3 regions of the Comamonas sp. 17RB genome follow, and region 1 is predicted to be linked to each of the others. Evidence: predicted binding sites of a transcription regulator. Region 1 holds the regulator's gene; each other region holds the start of a gene.
The links. Region 1 encodes HrcA, which represses chaperone genes, less so after heat shock. Its sites were predicted from a motif close to TTAGCACTCNNNNNNNNNGAGTGCTAA; they were not measured.
Positions count from the first base shown of each region.

Region 2: rpoH (RNA polymerase sigma factor RpoH) is a predicted target of HrcA. The motif match lies at 3,085-3,111, and genes of this name have one in related genera.
Region 3: groES (co-chaperone GroES) is a predicted target of HrcA. The motif match lies at 2,172-2,198, and genes of this name have one in related genera.

Region 1 covers NZ_JASHHY010000007.1:270,478-278,209, forward strand. Annotated here, with positions in the region: gene mutM (bifunctional DNA-formamidopyrimidine glycosylase/DNA-(apurinic or apyrimidinic site) lyase) at 1-706, shown strand, start outside; gene mutY (A/G-specific adenine glycosylase) at 955-2,022, shown strand; gene rapZ (RNase adapter RapZ) at 2,087-2,956, opposite strand; gene recN (DNA repair protein RecN) at 2,996-4,651, opposite strand; gene QM470_RS14380 (NAD kinase) at 4,655-5,560, opposite strand; gene hrcA (heat-inducible transcriptional repressor HrcA) at 5,590-6,597, shown strand; tRNA gene QM470_RS14390 (tRNA-Ile) at 6,640-6,716, shown strand; gene QM470_RS14395 (hypothetical protein) at 6,919-7,545, opposite strand; gene QM470_RS14400 (DUF3079 domain-containing protein) at 7,688-7,732, opposite strand, start outside.
Region 2 covers NZ_JASHHY010000011.1:157,590-165,321, reverse strand. Annotated here, with positions in the region: gene QM470_RS19425 (GntR family transcriptional regulator) at 1-93, opposite strand, end outside; gene QM470_RS19420 (Bug family tripartite tricarboxylate transporter substrate binding protein) at 379-1,359, shown strand; gene QM470_RS19415 (amidohydrolase family protein) at 1,387-2,583, shown strand; gene rpoH (RNA polymerase sigma factor RpoH) at 3,142-4,092, shown strand; gene QM470_RS19405 (Bug family tripartite tricarboxylate transporter substrate binding protein) at 4,241-5,230, shown strand; gene QM470_RS19400 (methyl-accepting chemotaxis protein) at 5,368-6,969, opposite strand; gene QM470_RS19395 (SCO family protein) at 7,202-7,732, opposite strand, start outside.
Region 3 covers NZ_JASHHY010000007.1:119,233-126,964, reverse strand. Annotated here, with positions in the region: gene groL (chaperonin GroEL) at 3-1,652, opposite strand; gene groES (co-chaperone GroES) at 1,793-2,083, opposite strand; gene QM470_RS13655 (DUF3325 domain-containing protein) at 2,518-2,877, opposite strand; gene QM470_RS13650 (hypothetical protein) at 2,874-3,191, opposite strand; gene QM470_RS13645 (PepSY-associated TM helix domain-containing protein) at 3,188-4,774, opposite strand; gene QM470_RS13640 (TonB-dependent siderophore receptor) at 4,956-7,520, opposite strand; gene QM470_RS13635 (FecR family protein) at 7,622-7,732, opposite strand, start outside.

The sequences.
Region 1 (7,732 bases):
CGTGGAACCCCAGGCACTGACCGGGCGCGTGGTGCAGGATGTGCGCCGCCGCGGCAAGTATCTGCTGGTGGATCTGGACGCCGGCATGCTGCTGCTGCACCTGGGGATGTCGGGCAGCCTGCGTTTTGCGCCAGAGCAGGGTGCAGCAGGCGTGCACGACCACTTTGACATGCAGACCGACCACGGCATGCTGCGGCTGCACGACCCGCGCCGCTTCGGCGCCGTGGTGCATGTGACCGGCGAAGACGACCCGCTGGCGCACAAGCTGCTGGACGGCCTGGGCATGGAGCCGCTGGACCCGGCGTCCTTCCGCCTCGAGCGCTTTGCTGCCGGGCTGCAGGCCAGCCGCACGCCGATCAAGCAGTTGCTGCTGGGGGGCAAGCTGGTGGTGGGGGTGGGCAATATCTATGCTTCGGAAGTGCTGTTTCTGGCGCGCATCGACCCCCAGTTGCCTGCCAGGGATGTGGGTCCGCGCAAGGTGCGGCGCCTGTTTGACGGCATCCGCGAGGTGCTGGCACTGGCCGTGGCCCAGGGGGGAACGACCTTGCGGGACTTTTCCAGTGCCGACGGCATGCCGGGCCACTTTCAGCTGCAGGCCAAGGTCTATGGACGCGACGGCCAGCCTTGTGTGGGCTGCGGCCGCCCGATTCGCATGCTGCGCCAGGGCCAGCGCAGCACCTACTTCTGCGCGCACTGCCAGAAGTAGCCAACAGCAGGCAGCCGGTAGCAAAGCGGCCCGAATGGGCCAGCCGCAGCAGCCGTGCAGCGCTTGCCGCACAATGGCTGCCGCTGTCAGCGCAGTGCCAGTGGCCCAGCACCTGCCAGGTGCAGAGTGCTCCCTCCTCCTGGGAGGGGCGCCGGTGCTGAGCCGCTACAGCCATGAACAACGGCAAGGCAGCCGGGTCCTGCTCGGGCACCGGAGCGCTGCCTGCCTACCTACCTAATTTCCCACGTGTGACCACTTCTTCTTTGTCCCTCGCCTCCGCCGTGGTGCAGTGGCAGGCCAGCCATGGCCGCAACCACCTTCCCTGGCAGCAGACCCGCGACCCCTACCGCGTGTGGCTGTCCGAAATTATGCTGCAGCAGACCCAGGTCACCACGGTGCTGGGCTACTACGAGCGGTTTTTGCAGCAGTTTCCCGATGTGGCCAGTCTGGCGGCGGCGCACGAGGATGCGGTGCTGGCGCTGTGGAGCGGCCTGGGCTATTACAGTCGGGCGCGCAATCTGCACAAATGCGCCCAGGCCGTGGTGCGCGACTTTGGCGGCCAGTTTCCGCGCACTGCGGTGCAACTGGCCACGCTGCCGGGCATAGGCCGGTCGACGGCCGCTGCCATCTCCGGTTTTTGCTTTGGGGAGCGGGCCGCCATTCTGGATGCCAACGTCAAGCGGGTGCTGACCCGGGTGCTGGCGTTTGGCGACGATCTGTCGGTGGCCCGAAACGAGAAAACCCTGTGGGCCCTGGCCGAAGACCTGCTGCCCACCGACGACCTGCAGGTGCAGATGCCGCGCTATACCCAGGGCCTGATGGACCTGGGGGCCACCGTCTGCCTGCCGCGCAGCCCCAACTGCCTGATCTGCCCTGTGCAGACGCTGTGCAAGGCCGCCGCCCAGGGCAATCCGCAGGACTATCCGGTCAAGACGCGCAAGACCAAACGCAGCACGCAGGCCTGGTGGTTGCTGGTGTTGCGGGACGCCGCAGGCCACACCTGGCTGCAGCGCCGCCCGTCCAGTGGTATCTGGGCCGGCCTGTATGCCCAGCCGGCCTGGGAAGCTGCCGTGGATGGGGTGGATGCGGCCATTGCCGGGCTGGAAGCCGTGCAGTCCCGCCAGGATCTGCCGGCCGTGCTGCATGTGCTGACCCACCGCGATCTGTTTTTGCACCCGGTGGTGGTGCAGCTGGCGGGGGACCGCCCTGCGGTGGCCGGTGACTGGGCTGCGGGCGGTGCGTGGTTCAGCCCGGAGGCATGGCCCGGCCTGGGGCTGCCGGCGCCGGTGCGGCGCTTGCTGGAAAGCCTGGAATAAGCTGGAGGCGCAGCGGGAGGGCAGTGGCGTGCAGGCCGCTGCACGCGACCTGCTGCGGCCCATCTCAATGGCGGCGCTGGTCCATTTCGCGGTGGCGGCGCAGGGTGGTCCACTGGCCCAGGTAGTGGTTGGCCAGCTGTTCCACCAGATAGACCGAGCGGTGCTGGCCGCCGGTGCAGCCAATGGCCACCGTCACATAGCTGCGGTGGTTCTGGTTCAGCATGTCCAGCCAGTGGTCCAGAAACTGGATGATGTGGGACTGCATGCGCTGCACGTCGGGTGACTGGCGCAGGTAGTCCATCACCGGCTGGTCCATGCCGGTCAGAGGGCGCAGTTCCTGTTCGTAATAGGGGTTGGGCAGCATGCGGACGTCAAACACATAGTCGGCATCCACCGGCAGGCCGTGCTTGAAGCCAAAGGACTGGAACACCAGCGTCATCTGCCCAGGCGGCACCGAGATCAGGCTCTTCACATAGCTTTGCAGCTGGGCGGAGCGCAGATTGCTGGTGTCGATCACGTGCGCGCTCTCGCGCAGCGGACCCAGCAGTTCGCGTTCGTCCTCGATGGTCTGCACCAGGGCCAGGCGTGCGCCGTCGGTGTCCTGGCGGGAAAGCGGGTGGCGGCGGCGGGTTTCGGAAAAGCGGCGCACCAGCGTGCCGGTGGAGGCGTCCAGAAAGATGGAGTGCACCACGGCGCCGCGCGCCTTGAGGGCGGTCAGCTGCTCGGGCAGCAGCGGCAGGCCCTTGGGGCTGCGCGCGTCCATGGCCACGGCCACCTTGTGTCCATAGCGGCCGGGCTCCAGCTGGGTCAGCGGGCCCAGCAGCTCGGGTGGGAGGTTGTCCACGCAGTAATAGCCCGCATCTTCCAGTGCGTGCAGGGCAACGGACTTTCCGGAGCCGGACATGCCGGTGATGAGTACAACTTCCAGGGCCATGGCGCGATACGTCTCCTTACAGCCCACCACTATAGGCGATCAGCCCACATGGGCCTGGGCCAGCATTTCTCGGGCGTGTGCCAGCGTGGTGTCGGACAGGCGCTCGCCACCCAGCATGCGGGCCACTTCCTGAACCCGGGCCTGCTGCTGCACGGGGGTGACCGAACTGGTGGTGGCGCTCTTGTCGCGCCGCTTGCTGACCACATAGTGCTGGTCGGCACAGGCGGCCACCTGGGGCAGGTGGGTGACGGCCAGCACCTGGCGGTCGCGGCCCAGGGCGCGCATCAGCTTGCCCACGGTCTCGGCCACGGCGCCGCCCACGCCGGAGTCCACCTCGTCAAAAATCAGGGTACCGGCCTGGCCCAGCTGGCTGGTGGTGACGGCAATCGCCAGCGATAGGCGGGACAGCTCGCCTCCCGAAGCCACTTTGCCAATCGGGCGCGGCGTGGCACCGGGGTGGCCGGCCACCAGAAACTGCACGCCATCCAGGCCGCTGGGCGTGGGTTCGTCCAGCTTGTCCAGCTGCACGGCAAATTTGCCGCCCTGCATGCCCAGTCCCTGCATGGCCTGGGTGATGGCACGCGAGAGCTTGGGCGCCGCCTTGGCGCGCTGCAGCGACAGGGCGCGTGCGGCGGCCTGGTAGGCCTCGTGGGCCTGCTGCTCCAGCTGGCGCAAGCGGCCCACATCGACCACGGCATCCAGCTGGCGCAGTTCGTCACGCCAGGATTGCAGCAGGCCGGGCAGCTCTTCGGGCGTGCGCTTGTAGCGGCGCGCCAGCTGCATCCACTGTGTCAAACGGCTGTCCAGTTCGGCAAGGCGTTCGGGATCCAGCTCGGTGCGGCGCAGATAGCTGTGCAGGCTGTGGCGGGCATCGTGGACCTGGGCCAGGCTGGAGGCCAGCACATCGGCAATCGCCTGGAATTCGGGTTCCAGGTGTTCCTGGTGCTGGAGCGTGCTGTGGGCGCGGGTCAGCGGGCTGGTGATGCCGGTTTCATCGTCTTCCAGCAGGTGCAGTGCGCCCAAGGCGGTTTCCAGCAGGCTCTGGGCGTGGGACAGCCGGGTGTGCTGGGTGTTCAGCTCTTCCCATTCGTCGGCGCCGGGGCTGAGCTTGTCCAGCTCGCCAATCTGCCACTGCAGTCGTTCGCGTTCGCGCTGCAGGGTGTCCTGGGCGGCCAGGGCATGTTCCAGGTTCTTGTGCGCGGCACGCCAGGCGCTCCAGTGGGTGCGCAGCGATTGGGTGTCCACGCCGGCATAGGCGTCCAGCAGCTCGCGCACCGCTTCGGGCCGGGTCAGGCTTTGCCAGGCATGCTGGCCGTGGATGTCCAGCAGTGCATCGCCCAGGTGGCGCAGCTGGGTGGCTGTGGCCGGTGCGCCATTGATCCAGGCGCGGCTGCGGCCCTGGGCATCGATCACGCGGCGCAGCAGCAGGCTGTCTTCCTGGGTAAAGCCGCCTTCGTCCAGCCACCGGGACAGGTGGGGTGGGCAGTCGAATTCGGCGGTGATATCGGCCTGGGGCGTGCCTTCGCGCACCACGCCGACATCCGCACGGCTGCCCAGCACCAGTTGCAGGGCGTCGATCAGAATGGATTTGCCGGCGCCGGTTTCACCCGTCAGCACCGTGAAGCCGGCGTGCAGGTCCAGGTCCAGCGCCTGCACAATGACAAAGTCGCGCAGCGCAATGCGTTTGAGGGCCATGGCTCAGTTGCCCCCTTCGTTCCAGCCCAGTTTCTTGCGCAGCGTGGCGTAGTAGTTCCAGCCCAGGGGGTGCAGGAAACGGATGCCATGGGGCGCACGGCGTACATAGATGCGGTCGCCATGGCGCAGCGAGGCCAGCGACTGCATGTCGAAATTGGCGCTGATGTCGCGCCCGCCCACCACTTCGATCATGACTTCGCCCTGGTCGGGCAGGACGATGGGGCGGTTGGACAGGGTATGGGGGGCAATGGGGGCCATCACCCAGGCGCCCACGGACGGGTGCAGCAGCGGACCGCCCACCGACAGCGCATAGGCGGTCGAACCGGTGGGGGTGGCCACGATCAAGCCGTCGGCACGCTGGTTGGAGACGAAGCGGCCATCCACCTCCACCCGCAACTCCACCATGCCCGAGGTGCTGCCCCGGTTGACCACCACATCGTTCATGGCCAGGGCCTCGAACACGCATTCATCGCCCCGCATCACGCGGGCTTCGATCAGCGGGCGAGTGTCTTCTTCGTAGCAGCCTTCCAGCATGGCTTGCAGCGTGGGCTGGAAGTTGTCGTCCAGCGGAATGTCGGTGACAAAGCCCAGGCGGCCCTGGTTGATGCCGATCAGCGGCGTGCCATAGCGTGACAGGTGGCGGCTGACCCCCAGCATGGTGCCGTCGCCGCCCATGACCAGGGCCAGATCGCAGGCCTGCCCCAGGGCGTCCACATCCAGACTGCGGTACTGTGCGGGCAGACCCATGTGCAAGGCGGTCTCCGCTTCCACAATCACTTCACAGCCCTGGGTGGTCAGGAAAGCTGCAATATCTTCCAGGGCCTGGCGCGGGCTGTCCTGGGGAAGGCCCGTGGGGGAAGCGACACGGTACTTTCCGATCAGGGCTACATGGCGAAACTTGGACGTCATAAGGGAAATTACATCATTAAAATCGTTCCATGCTCGATGATCGTTCCAAGTTGTTGTTGAAAGCGCTGGTCGAGCGCTACATTGCCGACGGCCAGCCTGTGGGGTCGCGCACGCTGTCGCGTGCCTCTGGCCTGGAGTTGTCCCCCGCCACCATCCGCAATGTGATGGCGGATCTGGAGGAGCTGGGCCTGATCGTCAGCCCCCACACCTCCGCAGGCCGCGTGCCCACCGCCAAGGGCTACCGGCTGTTTGTGGACACCATGCTGACCGTGAGCCGCGACATGTTGCCTGCGCAGGAACTGGTGCCGGAACAACCGCAGAAGGTGATTGCGAACGCCGCCAACATGCTGTCCAGCCTGTCGCAGTTTGTCGGCGTGGTGATGGCGCCGCGGCGCAGCTCGGTGTTCAAGCACATCGAGTTCGTGAAGCTGTCCGAGCGCCGGGTGCTGGTCATCATTGTGTCGCCGGAAGGCGATGTGCAGAACCGCGTCATCTTTACCGACCATGATTTCTCCGGCTCGCAGCTGCTGGAAGCATCCAATTTCCTGAACGCGCACTACGCCGGTCTGGCCATCGAGCAGGTGCGCGAGCGCATGCAGTCCGAAGTGGAGCGCCTGCGCACCGAGGTGGCCAATCTGATGCAGGCGGCCGTCAATGTCAGCGCCGAGGCCATGAACCCCCAGCCCCAGGAGCAGGTGATCATCTCGGGCGAGCGCAACCTGCTGTCGGTGAGCGATTTCTCCAGCGACATGGGCAATCTGCGCAAGGCATTCGATCTGTTCGAGCAAAAGACCCAGATCCTGCGGCTGCTGGATTTCTCCAGCCAGGCCGAAGGTGTGCGCATCTTCATTGGTGGAGAAAGCCAGGTCGTGCCTTTTGAGGAGCTGTCCGTGGTGAGCGCCCCTTACGAGGTGGATGGCCAAGTCGTGGGCACGCTGGGCGTGATCGGCCCCACGCGCATGCACTACGACCGGATGATCCAGATCGTGGACATCACCTCCAAGCTGGTCACCAATGCGCTGAGCAGCCGGCGCTAAGCCGTTACAATGCGTGCGCCCTGCCATGCGCCGGGCTGGCAAGGGGCGTTAGCTCAGTTGGTTAGAGCAGAGGACTCATAATCCTTTGGTCGCGGGTTCAAGTCCCTCACGCCCTACCAATGAATACAACGGGTTACGAGCAATCGTAGCCCGTTTTTCTTTGGTGCCGTCAACCGTGTGCCAACGCAAAACACGGGCTGGGTTGGCAACCCTCATGCGAAGGATTTGCGGCCTGACGGGCTCTGGCATGGTGGCTGTCAGAGTGGCTTGCTGCAGATGGTGTTGGAAAAAGAGGCGGTTGCTGCCCTGCGCACAGCTGGTCTAGAAAAAATAAAAGCCGTGACCGATATGCCGCCGTATGTAGCGCAGGCCGTTGCGTCGCTTGTCTCCAAGCAGATAACCGTCGGTGCAGTACCGTGCGTCAAAGACTTGCAGTATCTCGGAGGTGTCCTTGCGGGCGGTCAGTCTGCCCTGCTCAAAGCTCAGCATCAGGGAGTGATGAAAATCCCATGCCCTGCGATGGCCACCCCACCATGGCCCGTTGAAGATTCTGTCTGCTGCGATGAGCACATGGCCGGTATAGGACAGCGGCAGCTTCAGCCCGTCATACCGGCCCTGGAAGTCGGGGAACCTTGAGTTATCGTATTTTTCTGTTGCGCTGATGCCGTTCAGCAATGGCATGGGCAGCAGCCGCAAATCGTGCGAGCGGATGGAGCCGTCAGGATTGAACGAATGGGTGAAGTCGCCGTGGTTGATCCAGAGTGTCTGCAGAAATAGTTGGCCGTCGGATACCGAAAATTGGCATTCGAACCCCCTGTGGCATCCGGTGCTGGTTCTGACTGGCGAGAACCCATGGGCAGCGGGATCAAAAAGTGTTCCCTGCGACAGGTCCGTGACTTCAAATTTACGGCGCTCGAATTTCAGCGTGTCGTTGGATTGGGCGGTCATTGGCGATGGTCCACATGCGGTGCTGCAACAGCTGACTGTAGCGTCTGGTTCGCACCAACACACCACCGGTGGTGTCGATGATTCAGGTTCTCAAAGCCACCCCTAATTTCTGCAACCTGCGACTGAATGCGGGACAAATTTCTTATGCCGTGGCTGCAGGGGGCGCTGCGCCTGCATCTTCGGGCGC
Region 2 (7,732 bases), on a different contig from region 1:
CTCATAGACACGTTCGTCCACACTGACGGTGTCGTCAGCTACAGGCTCTTCGCTGGGGATATGGGGAGCAAGGCGGCGGGAAGAGGCGGACATGGACAACACACAGACAACAGGCTTGAAATCTTAGCGGCACGGGCACCCCGCATTCAAGTCAGGCAGCCCGCCGTCGCCAAGCATCAGGGTTTACGCGCAATACCTGCACAAATATGGGTCGCATCTGAAATTTTGGTTAACCAAAATATAGAATTTGATTAACCATTGCATTGAACCAGCTCATGCCAATGGGGAGTGACAGGCCATATCAGCGGACGTTCTGCGTCGCCAGCCGGGCATTTGTCGGCCTGAGTCTTTTCTCTGCTCTCTAGAAAGTTTTCACCCATGGCGCAACTTCCCGCTTTTCCGCTCCAAGCCCTGGCGGCCCTGTCGCTGGCCGGTGCATCCGCCCTTGCCCACGCCGCGTGGCCTGACCGCCCCATCTCCCTGGTAGTGGGTTTCACTGCTGGCGGATCAGCCGACACGCTGGCGCGCACCATCGCCGAGCCGCTGGCCCGCCGCCTGGGCGTGCCGGTGATTGTGGACAACGTGGCCGGCGCTGGCGGCACCATCGCCACGCAGCGCGTGGTGCGCGCCAAACCGGACGGCAACACCATCATCCTGGCGTCCAACAGCGAAATCGTGCTGGCCCGCCACTTCAACAACGCCATTGCCTACGATGGCACCAAGGACCTGCGCCCGGTCACGCTGGTGGGCGTCATGCCCATGGTGCTGGTTGCCGGCCCCAAGGTGCCTGTCACCTCGGTCGAGGCCATGCTCGCGCGTGCCAAGACCCAGGCAGGTGCCGACACCTTTGCATCCTCCGGCATCGGCACGGCCTTGCACATTGCCGGTGAAATGCTGAACCAGCAGGCCAAGGTGTCGATACAGCACGTGCCCTACAAGGGCGGCGTCCCCATGCTGACCGACATCATCGGCGGCAATGTGGATTACGGCTACTTCATGGTGCCTTCGGTGCTGGCCTACCTCAAAGAGGGCAAGGTCAAGCCGCTGGGCACCACCTCGAAGACCAACTGCGAAGTCCTGCAGGGCATCCCCGCCATGTCGGCGAGCAAGGCCTTGCCCAACTATGACTTCGGCGTATGGACCGGTATCTTCGCCCCCAAGGGGGTAGCGGACACGGTGGTGACACGCCTGAACACCGAGATCAATGCGGTGATGCGCGAACCCCAGGTCCTCAGAATGCTCGACCAGGCGTGCATTGGCCAATCGGGCGGTACGCCCGCTGACTTCGCCAAGCTGATCCAGACAGACGCCCAAAAGATGCGCCAGATCGCCACGCCCGACATCGGCGCCGTGCGATAGGCTCCATCACCACAGGAAACATTCCACGTGAGCACTTCCAGCCTTTTACTGCAGAACGTTCGCCCCATGGGCGGGCCAGCCTGCGACCTGTTGATCGAGCAAGGCCGTATCGCGGCCATGGGCACCTCGCTGCCCCTCCCGGAAGGTGCTGAGCGCATCGATGGCGGGGGTCAGTTGCTGCTGCCCGGCCTGGTCGAATCCCACACCCACCTGGACAAGACACTCTGGGGCCAGGACTGGTACGTCAACGAGGTGGGCAACCAATTGGTCGACAAGATCAACAACGAGCGCGCCTACCGTGCCCAAGCCCGGCACGACAGCGCAAGCCAGTCGCTGCGCATGGCACGCGAGTTTCTCGCGTTGGGCACCACGCGCATCCGCAGCCACGCCGACGTGGATACGGACATTGGCACCAAGCATGTGGCGGGCCTGCTGCAGACCCGCGCGGACATGGCGCCCTGGCAGGATATTCAGGTGGTGGCGTTCCCGCAGTCGGGCCTGCTGCAGCGCAAAGGCACGGCACAGCTGCTGGATGAGTCCCTGGCCATGGGGGCCGACGTGCTGGGTGGTCTGGACCCCTGCGCCATCGACCTGGACCCGGCGCAGTCGCTGAACGTGCTGTTCGAGATCGCCGAGCGCCACAACAAACCGCTCGACATCCACCTGCACGAACCCGGTGACATGGGAGCCTTCTCGCTCCAGCTGATTTTGGACCGTACCGAAGCCCACGGCCTGCACAACAAGGTGGTGATCAGCCACGGCTTCTGTCTGGGCGATGTGAACGATGCCCAGCGCAGCACGCTGCTGGCGCGCATGGCCAGGTTGGGCGTGTCGCTGGTCACCAGTGCGCCGCCTTCGCGCAGCGTGCCGCCGCTGGGCGCCTGCCAGCGCGCGGGCGTGCCCATGGCCGGCGGCAACGACGGTATCCGCGATACCTGGTCGCCCTACGGCCGCCCTGACATGCTGGAACGCGCCATGTTCATCGGCATGCGCTACAACTTGCGCCGCGACGATGAAGTGGAACAAGCCCTGCACTGCGTCACCCACGCAGGGGCCGAGGTCTGTGGCTTTGCCGACTATGGCCTCACACCCGGAAGGCAGGCCGACCTGGTGCTGGTGCCGGCGCAAACGCCCGCCCACGCCGTAGCCGCCCGCCCCGTCCGCTCCCTGGTGATTGCCCACGGTCGGATCGTGGCCCGCGAGGGCACCTTGCTGCTGGAATAACCGCAACAAGAAGCGCTGTACCCGCTGACGAGCTTCTGTGGCTTCCGCCCCTTATAGCGCACAGCAATAGCAAGCACTCGCATCCACCCAGAACCCTTGGACAGATAGACCTCCCCGGTCTGTCTGTTGCACAGCAGAGGCTGGTGCTACGAGACCGGCAGCAGCCGGAGCGCAGAAACCGCTGGCACAGACGGCCAGATGCCATGGCGGTTCGCGGCAGGGGTCGAGGGCCGATGACTCCCCGCCGCACGGCACATGGGCATATTTTCCCCAGGGGTTTCACCACAACGCCCTGCGACAGGAAGTGCACACTCAGCCGCCAGGGCCGCCGCCCCGGCATTCCAGCTTCCCGCCATGAAATCTTGATAAAACAATGATTTACAAGGCTTTATACGTGCCACGCACTGGCGCCTTCCAAATCCAGTACAAACCCTGTGACGGTGTACGAAGCCTGCGACAACTTGTCACGAACCCTGGCCCTACATCGCGGGAACTTATGCCTTAGCACTCAGTCATAGAGAGTGCTAATATGGATTTATGGAAGAAAGGATCAATGCAATGACTACACAGACGGGCACCCTCACGGCTGCGACGGCTCTGGCACCTGCGAATCCTTGGGCTCTGGTGCCGCCGCTGGGCAATCTGGATGCTTACATCTCCGCTGTAAACCGCCTGCCCATGCTCACCCAGGAGGAAGAGCAGGACTATGCGCGCAAACTCAAAGAACACAACGATCTGGATGCCGCCGGGCGCCTGATCATGTCCCATCTGCGCCTGGTGGTTTCCATCTCGCGCCAGTACATGGGCTATGGCCTGCCCCACAGCGACCTGATCCAGGAAGGCAATGTGGGCCTGATGAAGGCGGTCAAGCGTTTCGACCCCGACCAGAACGTGCGTCTGGTCAGCTACGCCATGCACTGGATCAAGGCCGAGATCCACGAGTACATCCTGAAGAACTGGCGCATGGTGAAGGTGGCCACCACCAAGGCCCAGCGCAAGCTGTTCTTCAACCTGCGCTCGATGAAGCAGGAGCTCAAGGCCGATGCCGCCATTGAAACCGGCGACAACACCTTCCGCGACACCTTGACTGCACAGGAGATCGACTCCGTCGCCGCCAAGCTGAACGTCAAGCGCGAGGAAGTGATGGAGATGGAAACCCGCCTGTCGGGGGGTGACGTGCTGCTGGACCCTTCGCCCAGTGACGACGATGACAAGGCTTTCGGCCCCATCTCTTACCTGACCGACGGCGCCCACGAGCCCACGGCCATGATCGAATCGCGCCAGCGCGATGTGATGGCCACCGACGGCATTGCCCAGGCGCTGGAAGCGCTGGACGACCGCAGCCGCCACATTGTGGAAGAGCGCTGGCTGAAGGTGAACGATGACGGCTCCGGCGGCATGACGCTGCATGAGCTGGCAGCCGTGTACGGCGTGAGTGCCGAACGCATCCGCCAGATCGAAGTGGCCGCCATGAAGAAAATGAAGAAGGCGCTGGCCGAGTTTGCATAAACCTGGCCCAAACCGCACAGTGCCACACAGGCACTGCGCCCATGGCTGCCCTGCAACCTCCTGAAACCCGGATAATTTCCGGGTTTTTTATTGCCTGCCGTCACCGCCATCCGCGCAGGCAGCTATCACTTTTGCATTGGGAGAAGCCATGACCGAATCCACCCGCTCCACGCTGTGCCGCCGCAGCCTGATGAGCCTGGCCTGCGCGGCCGCCCTGGGCTGCAGCGTGGGTGCGGTCCAGGCCGAGCAGTGGCCCAGCAAGCCCTTGCACCTGATCGTGGGCTTCCCTGCGGGCTCCTCCCCCGATCTGACCGCCCGTGCGCTGGCCGAGCCGCTGGAAAAAGCCCTGGGCCAGACCATCATTGTGGAAAACAAGGTGGGCGCGGGCGGCAACATCGCCGCCGAAGCCGTGGCCAAGGCCACGGACGGCCACACGTTCAGCGTGATGATCAACGGCAATATGACCATTGCCAAGCTGCTGAACCCGGCCGTGCGCTACGACCCGGTGAAGGACCTGCAGCCCGTCAGCCTGATCGGCGTGGCGCCGCTGGTGCTGGCGGCGCCGGCCAACGCCCCGGAAGGCAAGGCCTTCTTCGCAGCCGGTGCCGCTGCCGGCAGCAAGTGGAGCTATGGCTCGCCCGGCGTGGGCACCGTGGGCCACCTGGGCATGGAACTGCTCAAGAGCCGCTCCGCGCTGCGGCCCGAACATGTGCCTTACGCGGGCTACCCCCAGGTGTACCAAGGCCTGCAGGGCGGCGATCTGCAGCTGTCCATGCTGCCGCCCGCGCTGGCCATGCAGCAGATCCAGGCCGGCAAGCTGCGCGGCATTGGCGTGACCTCCGCGGCCCGCAGCCCGCTGGCCCCCGGCCTGCCCAGCCTGAAGGAGCTGGGCGTGCAGAACTTTGACCTGGAAATCTGGAACGCTGTGGCCGCCCCCAAGGCCATGCCCCGCGCCCATGTGGACAAGCTGGCAGCCGCCGTCAGCGCCATCGTGCGCACCCCGGACATGCGTGCCAAGCTGGCCGTCCAGGGCTGGCAGGTGGTCGGCAGCAGCCCGGAAGGCCTGTCCAACCGCATCCAGCAGGATGTGAAAGCCCTGGGCACCATCATCCGTGAGCAGGGCATTCGCGGGCAGTGAGCGCGGCGCGGCCCCACGGCCTGCCCGCCAGGGGCTATCACCCGACAAAAAGGAGGCCCAGGCCTCCTTTTTTCACGCCATGCGTCCGGGAACCGGGCCTGCGGCCTTGCAGGCCATGGCCGCTGCCCGCGCCCTGGTCAGGCCGCCTCCAGGGCCCGGACTTCCAGGGTCTGCAGCGCCTGCCGCTGACGGGGAATGAACACCGCCGCTGCGCCGTGCAGGCGCTGGGCCTGTAGCGCCAGCACATCGCTGAGCTGGGCGCTTTCCTCGGCCATGCCGCGGTTCTGCTCGCTCAGGTCGCGCAAATGGGCCACGGCGTCGCTGATCTGCGCGCTGCCGGCCGCCTGCACATGGGTTTGCTCCAGAATGCGCCCCATGGACTGGGCCAGGCCATCGATGCCTTCCACCACCGAGTGCATGGTGATGCGCGCCGTCTGGGCGGCGGCGTGGCCCTGCTCCACTTGCTGGCGCGAGCCCTGGATCAGGTTCTTGATGTCGCGCGCGGCCTGGGCACTTTGCTGCGACAGCTGGCGCACCTCCGCCGCCACCACGGCAAAGCCTTTGCCATGCTCGCCCGCCCGCGCGGCTTCCACCGCCGCATTCAGCGCCAGCAGATTGGTCTGGAAGGCAATGCCATCGATCATGCCCACGATGTCGGCCACCTTTTTGCTGGAGGTGTCGATTCCCTGCATGGCCTGCACCAGCTGGTCCACACAGGTTTGGCCCTGGCTCACACCCTGCACGCCTTCGCGCGCCTGCACCATGGCGGATTCGGCCAGGCCCTGGGTGCCGGAAATCGTCTGTCCCAGCTGCGCCAGCGCCTGTGCCGCCTGTTCCAGATCGGTCGACGCCTGCTGGGTGCGCTGCGCCAGCCGCACATTGCCGGTCTGCAAGGCCCCGGCGCACGCGCTGACCTGCTCGGCCTTGCCTTCGATGTCGCTGACCAGGGAACGCATGTTCAGCCCCGCCTGCTCCACACTGCGCATCAGGCTGCCGACCTCATCGCGCCGGTTCAGGAACAGCGACTGCGCGCTTTCCCCGCTGGCCACCTGGCGCGCCTGGCGCAGCACGGCATGCAGCGGCCAGACCAGGTGGCGCCCCATCCACAGCAAGCCGCCGAACGCGCATCCGGCCCAGCCCAGGGCCATGGCCAGCAGCATGGTGTGGTCCACGCCCAGGGCGGCCGCCAGGCCCAGCGCCACGGCCCACAGCAGCATGGCCCCGGCTCCGGTGTAGAGCTTGGTGGTGACCGACACAAAGTGCAAACGGCTCCACCAGGCGCGCCAGCCCTGGGGGAACACATAGCCTCGGCGCACCTGCAACTGGTGGTTGCCGCTGTTGAGCAGGTCGTACAGCGCCTGCTGGGCCTGGGTTTCCTGCGCCGTGGGCTTGGTGCGCACCGACAGATAGCCCATCGTCTTACCGCCCGCCTGGATGGGGCTGGCATTGGCCCGCACCCAGTAGAAATCACCGTTCTTGCAGCGGTTCTTGACCACGGCCGTCCAGCTGGCGCCATGCTTCAAGGTATTCCACATGTCGGCGAACAGAATGGCCGGGGTATCCGGGTGGCGGATGATGTTGTGGGGCTGCTGCTGCAGCTCCTCGAAGCTGTAGCCGCAGGTGTTCAAAAAGGCATCATTGGCATAGATGATGTTGCCTTTGAGATCCGTGGCAGACAGCAGCGTATCGCCGTCCTGCAACTGGTGCTCTACGGCGGTGACCGGCAGATTGATGCGCATAAACCCCCTTCGCTTGTGTGCTTTGCGGGTGGATGCGGCGCTCCCGGCACTCCACCGAAGAGGTGCAATATGCGGAGCCGTCCCCGGGGCCCGGTTGATAAAAATCAACACCACCCCGCAACGCATAGCGAATACCAATCTCTGGGGATGTCCCATCGTGGCATGCACGCCGCAGATATTGACCCGCGGCAAGATGCCCTTGACCTGATGCCGCTGCCGGCGGCATCAGCCTTTATTTTTCGGCCAGCAGCACCTGGGCATCGGCGACCAGCGGCTGGGCACCGGCACCGTAGCGGTGGTAGGCACGCAGGCGGCCCTGGGGGTCGTACATGTACAGACCGGCCGTGTGGTCCAGGGTGTAGGCGCCGGGCACCTTGCCTTCCACCTTGCGGAAGAACACCTTGAAGTCCTTGGCCACGGCCGCCACCTGTTCGGGGGTGCCGGTCAGCGCCACCATGCTCGGGTCAAAATTGCCCACATAGGCCTTGAGCACTTCCGGCGTATCGCGTTCCGGATCCAGGGAAACAAACACCCCTTGCAGCTTGTCGCCCTGGGCGCCCAGCATCTGCTTGACCTCGACCAGTTCCTGCAGGGTGGTGGGGCACACATCGGGGCACTGGGTGTAGCCGAAGAACACCACGGTCACCTTGCCGGCGAAATCCTTGATGGAGCGCAGCTTGCCGTCGGCGTCGGGCAGCGGGAAGTCCTTGGCGTACTCGGCCCCTGTCACATCCACGCCCTGCAGCTTGACTTCCTGCTGGCG
Region 3 (7,732 bases), 150 kb from region 1:
AATTACATGCCCATGCCGCCCATGCCACCCATGCCGCCCATGCCGCCCATGTCGGGAGCACCAGCGCCTTCGGCCTTGGGGGCGTCAGCGATCATGCACTCGGTGGTCAGCAGCAGCGAAGCCACGGAAGCAGCGTTTTGCAGCGCGGTACGGGTCACCTTGGTGGGATCCAGGATACCCATTTCCAGCATGTCGCCGTAGGTGTCGTTGGCAGCGTTGAAACCGAAGTTGCCTTGGCCCTTCAGCACCGAGTCCACCACCACCGAAGGTTCGCCACCGGCGTTGGACACGATTTCGCGCAGAGGGGCTTCCACAGCCTTCAGCACCAGCTTGATACCGGCGTCTTGCTCGGCATTGCCGGTGGACAGAGCGCCCACGGCTTGCTTGGCGCGCAGCAGGGCCACGCCGCCACCAGCCACGATGCCTTCTTCCACAGCAGCGCGGGTAGCGTGCAGGGCGTCTTCCACGCGGGCCTTCTTTTCCTTCATTTCGACTTCGGTCGCAGCGCCGACCTTGATCACTGCCACGCCGCCGGCCAGCTTGGCCACGCGTTCTTGCAGCTTTTCACGGTCGTAGTCGCTGGTCGCTTCTTCGATCTGCAGGCGGATTTGCTTGACGCGGGCTTCGATTTCAGCAGCTTGGCCAGCACCGTCGATGATGGTGGTGTTTTCCTTGCCGATTTCGACGCGTTGGGCTTGGCCCAGGTCTTCCAGGGTCACCTTGTCCAGGGTCAGGCCGACTTCCTCGGCGATCACCTTGCCGCCCGTCAGGATGGCGATGTCTTCCAGCATGGCCTTGCGGCGGTCGCCGAAGCCAGGAGCCTTCACAGCCACAACCTTCAGGATGCCGCGGATGGTGTTCACCACCAGGGTCGCCAGGGCTTCGCCTTCGACGTCTTCGGCAATGATCAGCAGGGGACGGCCAGCCTTGGCAACTTGCTCCAGCGTGGGCAGCAGGTCACGGATGTTGCTGATCTTCTTGTCGAACAGCAGCACGAAGGGGTTGTCCAGAATCGCAGCTTGCTTTTCGGGGTTGTTGATGAAGTAGGGCGACAGGTAGCCGCGGTCGAATTGCATGCCTTCCACGACATCCAGTTCGTTGGCCAGGGACTTGCCCTCTTCCACGGTGATCACGCCTTCCTTGCCGACCTTGTCCATGGCTTGGGCAATGATTTCGCCCACGTCGGAGTCGGAGTTGGCGGAAATGGTGCCGACTTGGGCAATTTCCTTGGAAGTGGTGGTGGCCTTGGATTGCTTCTTCAGCTCTTCCACCAGGGCAGCGACAGCCTTGTCGATACCGCGCTTCAGATCCATGGGGTTCAGACCGGCGGCGACGTACTTGGAGCCTTCGCGCACGATGGCCTGGGCCAGCACGGTGGCGGTGGTGGTGCCGTCACCGGCGATGTCGTTGGTCTTGGAAGCCACTTCCTTCACGAGCTGGGCGCCCATGTTCTGCAGCTTGTCCTTCAGTTCCACTTCCTTGGCCACGGACACGCCGTCCTTGGTCACGGTGGGGGCGCCAAAGGAGCGCTCCAGCACCACGTTGCGGCCCTTGGGGCCCAGGGTCACTTTGACGGCATTGGCCAGAATGTTCACGCCTTCGACCATGCGTGCACGTGCTTCACCACCGAAAACTACGTCTTTTGCTGCCATGTTTGGCTCCTACAAATGGGTTCAATGTGGCTGCCTCAGCGCATCCTGTGGGCTGAGACAGCTATGAATTTGAAAGTTTGGATGCTGGGGAACGGGTGCCTGGGGCGCGGGCCTTCGGCACCGGTAAATCACTGGGTGATTTACTTCTCGACGACTGCGAACAGGTCGTCTTCCTTCATCACCAGCAGCTCGTTGCCGTCGATCTTGACGGTCTGGCCGGAGTACTTGCCGAACAGCACGCGGTCGCCGACCTTCACGTTCAGAGCGATCTGTTCGCCCTTGTCGTTGCGCTTGCCAGGGCCCACTGCCAGCACTTCGCCTTGGTCAGGCTTTTCGGCGGCGTTGTCAGGGATATAAATGCCCGAAGCCGTCTTGGTTTCGTTCTCAAGGCGCTTGACGATCACGCGGTCGTGCAGAGGACGCAGGTTCATTCACTTCTCCTAGAAATCAACAAAGTGGATTTATCCGTTCCACGCTGCGCAAGGTCAGCGTGGCTAAACAGGCGAGGGACCGGGCTTGTTAGCACTCAACCCCTACGAGTGCTAATAATAAGGCGAAATCGGAAGCTTTCAAGTGCCAAGGTTGCTTGAAAAGAAGGGCTATCTCCGATGCAACAGCACGGTCACGGCACTTTCGTCCCTGCGACGCCCTGTTCCAGGCTGTCCAACCAGCCCGCCGCCAGCCCCATGGCAGAGCGGCCTGCGGGATGACCGGACGCCTGGGTGCAGATGCCTTACCCGGCGGGAAACACGGCCAAACTATCGAAAATTGATTTCAATATGTTGACTTTGCCTCCACACACGCCACCGATTCCCCTGGGCAGAGCGCCTTTTCTGGCGCACCATGGGCCGACCCACGCTCCAGGCTAGGCCGCCACGCCGTGCGCCAGTGTCCACGCCAGAGCGAACAGCCCTGCCACCGCCACCGCGGCCGCTCCACTGCGCGGGGCATAGGTCAGCAGAGCGGCCACCAGCAGCGCCGCCGCACTCAGCCAGCCCAGCCACAGCACGGTGCCGACCGCAGGCCCCCACCAGCGTATGCACTGCCACAGCGCCAGGGACAGGCACACCAGGCCCGCCCCCCGCAGCACGCCGCTCAGCACCGGGCCGGGCTCACCCCGCGGAAGGATTTGCGCGCAATGCCGGTCCATGGCCCGGCTCAACAGCAGCATGGCCGCCAGGCACAGCGCCAGAGCGCACGACATCACGCTCCAGACCGCGGTCATGTCCAGCCTTTCAGCGCCAGCCACACCGCCCCCAGCAGCGCCGCGCTGGCGGCCTGTACGACAGCGACACGCCACACACTGCGCACATGGAACACCCAGAGCGCCAGGGCGGTGTAGAACACAAAGCTGAGCAGCGTCGCCAGCAGCACCGCTTGCGCACGGTCCATCACCCCCAGGGCCACCAGCCCATGGGCCATGGCGGCACACGCCAGTGCCGTGATGGCATACCCGCCGGCTCCGGCCAACACCACGCGCAGGAGCACGCACCAGCGGTATCTTCTGGTCTGCACCGCGGTCATGGCGCCTGATTTCATGGCGTGCCTCCGGGCAAGGCACGCCGGGAGGGGCGTGCAGTTTTCCGGCCGGATTGCACATGGCGCCATGCGGCCCACCACGCCAGCAGGCCCATGGCCGCACACGTCAGCTCGACCCCTGCGCGCTGACCATCGCCGTGGGCGAGGTACTGGCCCAGATGCTGGCCGGTGGTGGCGATGTTCAAGCACGGCAGCGCCAGACACAGAAAGGCCACGGCCCACAGCTGCTCACGCCAGGCCTGGTGCGGCGCGCGCAGCAGCGCGTGCAGCAGGCTGACGGCCCACAGGGCAAAGAAGACGCGGATTTCCCATGCGCTGCGCGCTTCCAGGCTTTGCGGCAGCAAACGGTTTCCATACAGATAGCCGATGGATGCCAGCGCCGTGCCCGCAAGCGCGGCCACATTCAGCGCATCGATGCAGCGGTACATCTGCGGCGTGGCCGCTCCCCATTCTTGGCCGCTGCGGGTCCTGCGCTTGATGGAAAACAGCAGCAAGCCGGTGGCCACCATGGCCGTACCGATCAGACCACAAACAAAGTACAGCCACTTGGCAGTCCAGCCCCCATAGGTGACGAGATGCAGGGCGCTGATCACCGGATGGACCTTGCTCGCCACGCTGCCCGTCGCCTCCCGGTGGGGCGCCTGCAGCACGCGGCCGGTGACCGCATCCAGGGTCATGGACTCTGCGCTGTTGAGCATGCGGCGGCTCTCCCCGGTATCCGGGCTGCGTGCCGTGACACGCACGATCGCGGCCCCCTGTTCCGGTCGCTGCACCACCACACCGGCCACAGGCTCCTGCAGCCACTGCTGGGCATGCTGTACCAGGCCGACCAGATCACGACCTGCCGCGGCAGCTTCATCGCCCGCCGGCTGGGTGCCGGGCGCGGCATTCAACTCGGCCTGATAGCGGCTGTAGGCCGCTTTGTCCTGCCCGTACACCGAATCCAACGGCCACGGCATGTAGCTCGTATAGAAATGGGCCAACCCGGTGTAGACGATCATGAAAAGAAAAGGCAGCGTGAGCACCGCTGATGCGTTGTGGGCATCCAGCCAGGAACGCTGGCCCTTGCCGGGCCGAAAGGTGAAGAAATCCTGGAAGATGCGCCGGTGCACGATGACGCCTGACACCAGCGCCACCAGCATGCACATGGACACCAGCCCCACCACCCAGAACCCCGCCATGCCGCCCTGCAGGGAGTAGTGGAAGGACATGAAATGGCGCCCGCCCTCGGTGCTGCGATGCTCCGCACCGGCCACGGCCTCCCCGGTGACAGGGTGCAAGGTGACCAGCCGCTCCGCGTCACCGGTGCGGAAAAAAACCTGCAAGGGTTCCGCCCCGCTGAAGGGCAGGCTGATGCGCCACAAGCCGCCATCCGGCGCATGCTGCACGAGATGCGCTTGCGCAACGCGCAACGCCTGCCAGCGCTCTGTGGGTGCCAGCATGCGCGTGGCCTCGTGCGTCACCGGAGCGGCTTCCATCCAGCGCGTGATGGGCCCGCGGAACACACTGAGGGTGCCGGTCAGAAAAATGGCGCACAGCAGCCAGCCGCACACCAGCCCGCACCAGGTGTGCAGCCATGACATGGTCTGGCGCAGGCCGGGAGAGGAAGGGTCCCTATGCGCCACCGCCGCCCTCCATGGCAGTGTGCCACCGGCGCACACCGCGCCAAGGCGCGCGCGCCCGATCTGCATCCCCACCGCAGCCGGCATGCGCTGCGGTGGGGACGGAGCTACAGCGACTCAGCAACAACGTCATGCCACCAGTTCAGAATGCCCCGCGCAGCGTTAGCAGGACATTGCGCGGGTCCCCATACCAGTTGCCACCGTTCGAGGTTCCCACCGTCTTGTAGTAGGTCTTGTCAAACACGTTGTTGAGATTCAGCGTGGCGGACCAGTTGCGGTTGATGCGGTACTGCACGCTGGCATTCCAGACGGCATACCCGGCCTGCGTGAAGCGGAAAGGCGTGCTCGGCCCATCGAACTGGCCGGATCCAGGGTTGAATGCGTTGACCGTTCCGCTGACGTAGGTGGTGCTTTGCAGCGTCATGCCGCCACCCAGCGTCCAGGGAGAGAGATCGCCCGGCAGCTGGTAGGTGCTCCACAGCTTGAACAGGTGCTTGGGCGTGATGGAGCTGTAGACCAGCTTCTGCGGATCGGTCTTGTTGCGGTTGTGGTTGTAGGTATAGCCCGCAAACAGCTGCCAACCGCGCGCCAACTGGCCCGACACCTCCATGTCCACGCCCTGGCTGACGATCTTGCCCTGTGCCACATAGCAGCAGGTCAGGCCCAGGTTGCCCACGGCAGCTTCGGGGTAGCGCGGATCCAGTGCGGCCTCCCCCTTGCGCTCAATGCGATACAGCGCAAACGCCGTCTGGAGCTTGCCATCTGCCAGCTCGCCCTTCATGCCCAGCTCCAGGCTGCGGCCCTTGATGGGGTCCAGCGCCGTACCCGGCTGGGGACCCGCCAGCATGTTCGCCTGCGATTTGTGGATTTCGGTCACGCTGCCATAGGCGGTCCACTGCGGGTCGAGGTCGTACACCAAGCCGACATAGGGCGTGAAGATGCCGTTTTCGCTGTAGTACTCGCGACCGCTGGCGCGGATGCTGCCATCGGCGTTGTAGTTGATGTAGGGGGTGTTGTAGGCGTAGCTGGCATAGCGGCCTCCGGCAATGGCCGTGAGGCTGTCTGTCAGGCTCAGGTTCACGCGGCCATAGAGGCCTTTTTGCGTGGCGCCATAGCCCGGATAGCTGCGCGTCTTGCGCACGCTCTGCGCCAACGGCACCTTGGACGGATCGAAGTCATACACATTGACCGGCGGAAGCGACGACCCCATCTCGGAGTAATAGGTGTCCTGGTCGTCACTCACCTTCGTCCAGTCGGCACCGATCAGCAACTGGTGCTTGCGCCCCAGCAGGGAAAAGGGGCCGCTGGCATGGACGTCGAGGCTTTTCTTCTCTGAACGGAAGTCGTTGGAGAACCCGGTCCATTCCATGCCCAGCCCTGTGGCGGGATCGACAGCGCCGCCCAGGTTGGCCAGCCGCGAATCGCTGTCCACCTTCTGGTAATTCAGCTGAACCTTGGCTTTCCAGTCGCCCGCCAGCTGCTGGTCGACCTGCGCAAACACCTCCTTGACGTTCTTGTCATAGTGGCTCCAGCCGGCCATCAGCGCCGTGCTGCGGGGCAACCCCAGATCGTCTCCGTTGGGCGCGCGGGGAATACCTTCACGCCAGGGCGTGGATTGGAGCTTGTCGTAGCTCGCGCCCAGCGTGACCATCGTGGAACGGCTCACATCGGCCTCCACAATCCCGTACAGCAGACTGTCCTTGGAGTCCGCACCACGATAGAAGAAATCCTTGCTAGTGTGTGCCACCACGGCCCGGCCACGCACGCTGCCATCGGCATTCAGCGGGCCCGCGACATCCAACTCCAGCTGCTTGCGGTTCCAGCTGCCCAGGGCCGCCGATGCCAGCAATTGCTTTTGCTCCGTGGGGCGCTTGCGCACCAGGTTGATGGCCCCGCCCGGCTCGCCGTTGCCGCTGAACAGCCCGTTGGCACCCCGTACCACCTGCACGCTGTCGTACATGGCCAGGTTCGGATCGAACAGCTGCTGGCTGAAAGCGTCCACACTGGCGCCGTCAATCTGCACGTTGCTGATCTGGAAACCCCGCGACAGAAAGCTGGTGGCCGCCCCTCCCAGTCCGCCTGCGCCGCCATAGTCCACCGTCACCCCGGTGGTTTGCTGCATCACCTCGCCCACGGAACCCAAGGCCTGGTCTTCAATGCGCTGGCGCGTCACGATCGAAATGGACTGGGGCACTTCGCGCACGTCCTGGCCTTTGCCCAGGGACACCCGCGAGGCTGCGTAGGAGCCGCTCCCCTCGGTGGCTTCGGCGCGCTGCGCCTGCGCTTTGACCGTCACTTCGCCCAGCGTCGTGGAGCGGCTGCTGCGGCGCTGCACCGTGATGGCGGAGCCGGACGCCCGGGCCTCCAGCCCGCTGCCGTCCAGGATCCGGTCCAGAGCGTCATTCAGCCGCAGCGCCCCCTGCAAGGCCGGCGCCATGCGCCCTTCCACCAACGCGGCATCCACCGAGATGGCCACCCCCCAGGTGCGGGCCAGCGCATTCAACGCCTGGCCCAATGGCTGGGCGGGCAGGCTCAGGCTGTGCGCACGCACCATGGCGGCCTGCCCTGCCTCCGACTGGGCCCGGACCGGTGCCACGGCCACCAGCCCCAGCGCCATGGCACATGCCAGAGCCACGGCGTGAGGCCGTGCCGCACCTTGGCGCAGTGATAAACCCAGTGATAAAAAATGAGAGTGATAACGTTTCATGCCAATGCGTCCTGTGAACTGCCTATCCAAATGCTTTTTCACAGTGAAGACGCACCAGGCGCGAAATACCGGACATTTTTTTATGCCGGATTCAGCACGCCTCAACGCCGGTGGATGAGCAGGCTGCCATTGGGCAAGGGCTCCACCCTCACCGGCAACGAACGCGGCAGGCTGGCCAGAAACGTGGCGGGCTCGCGCAGCTTGAAGCTCCC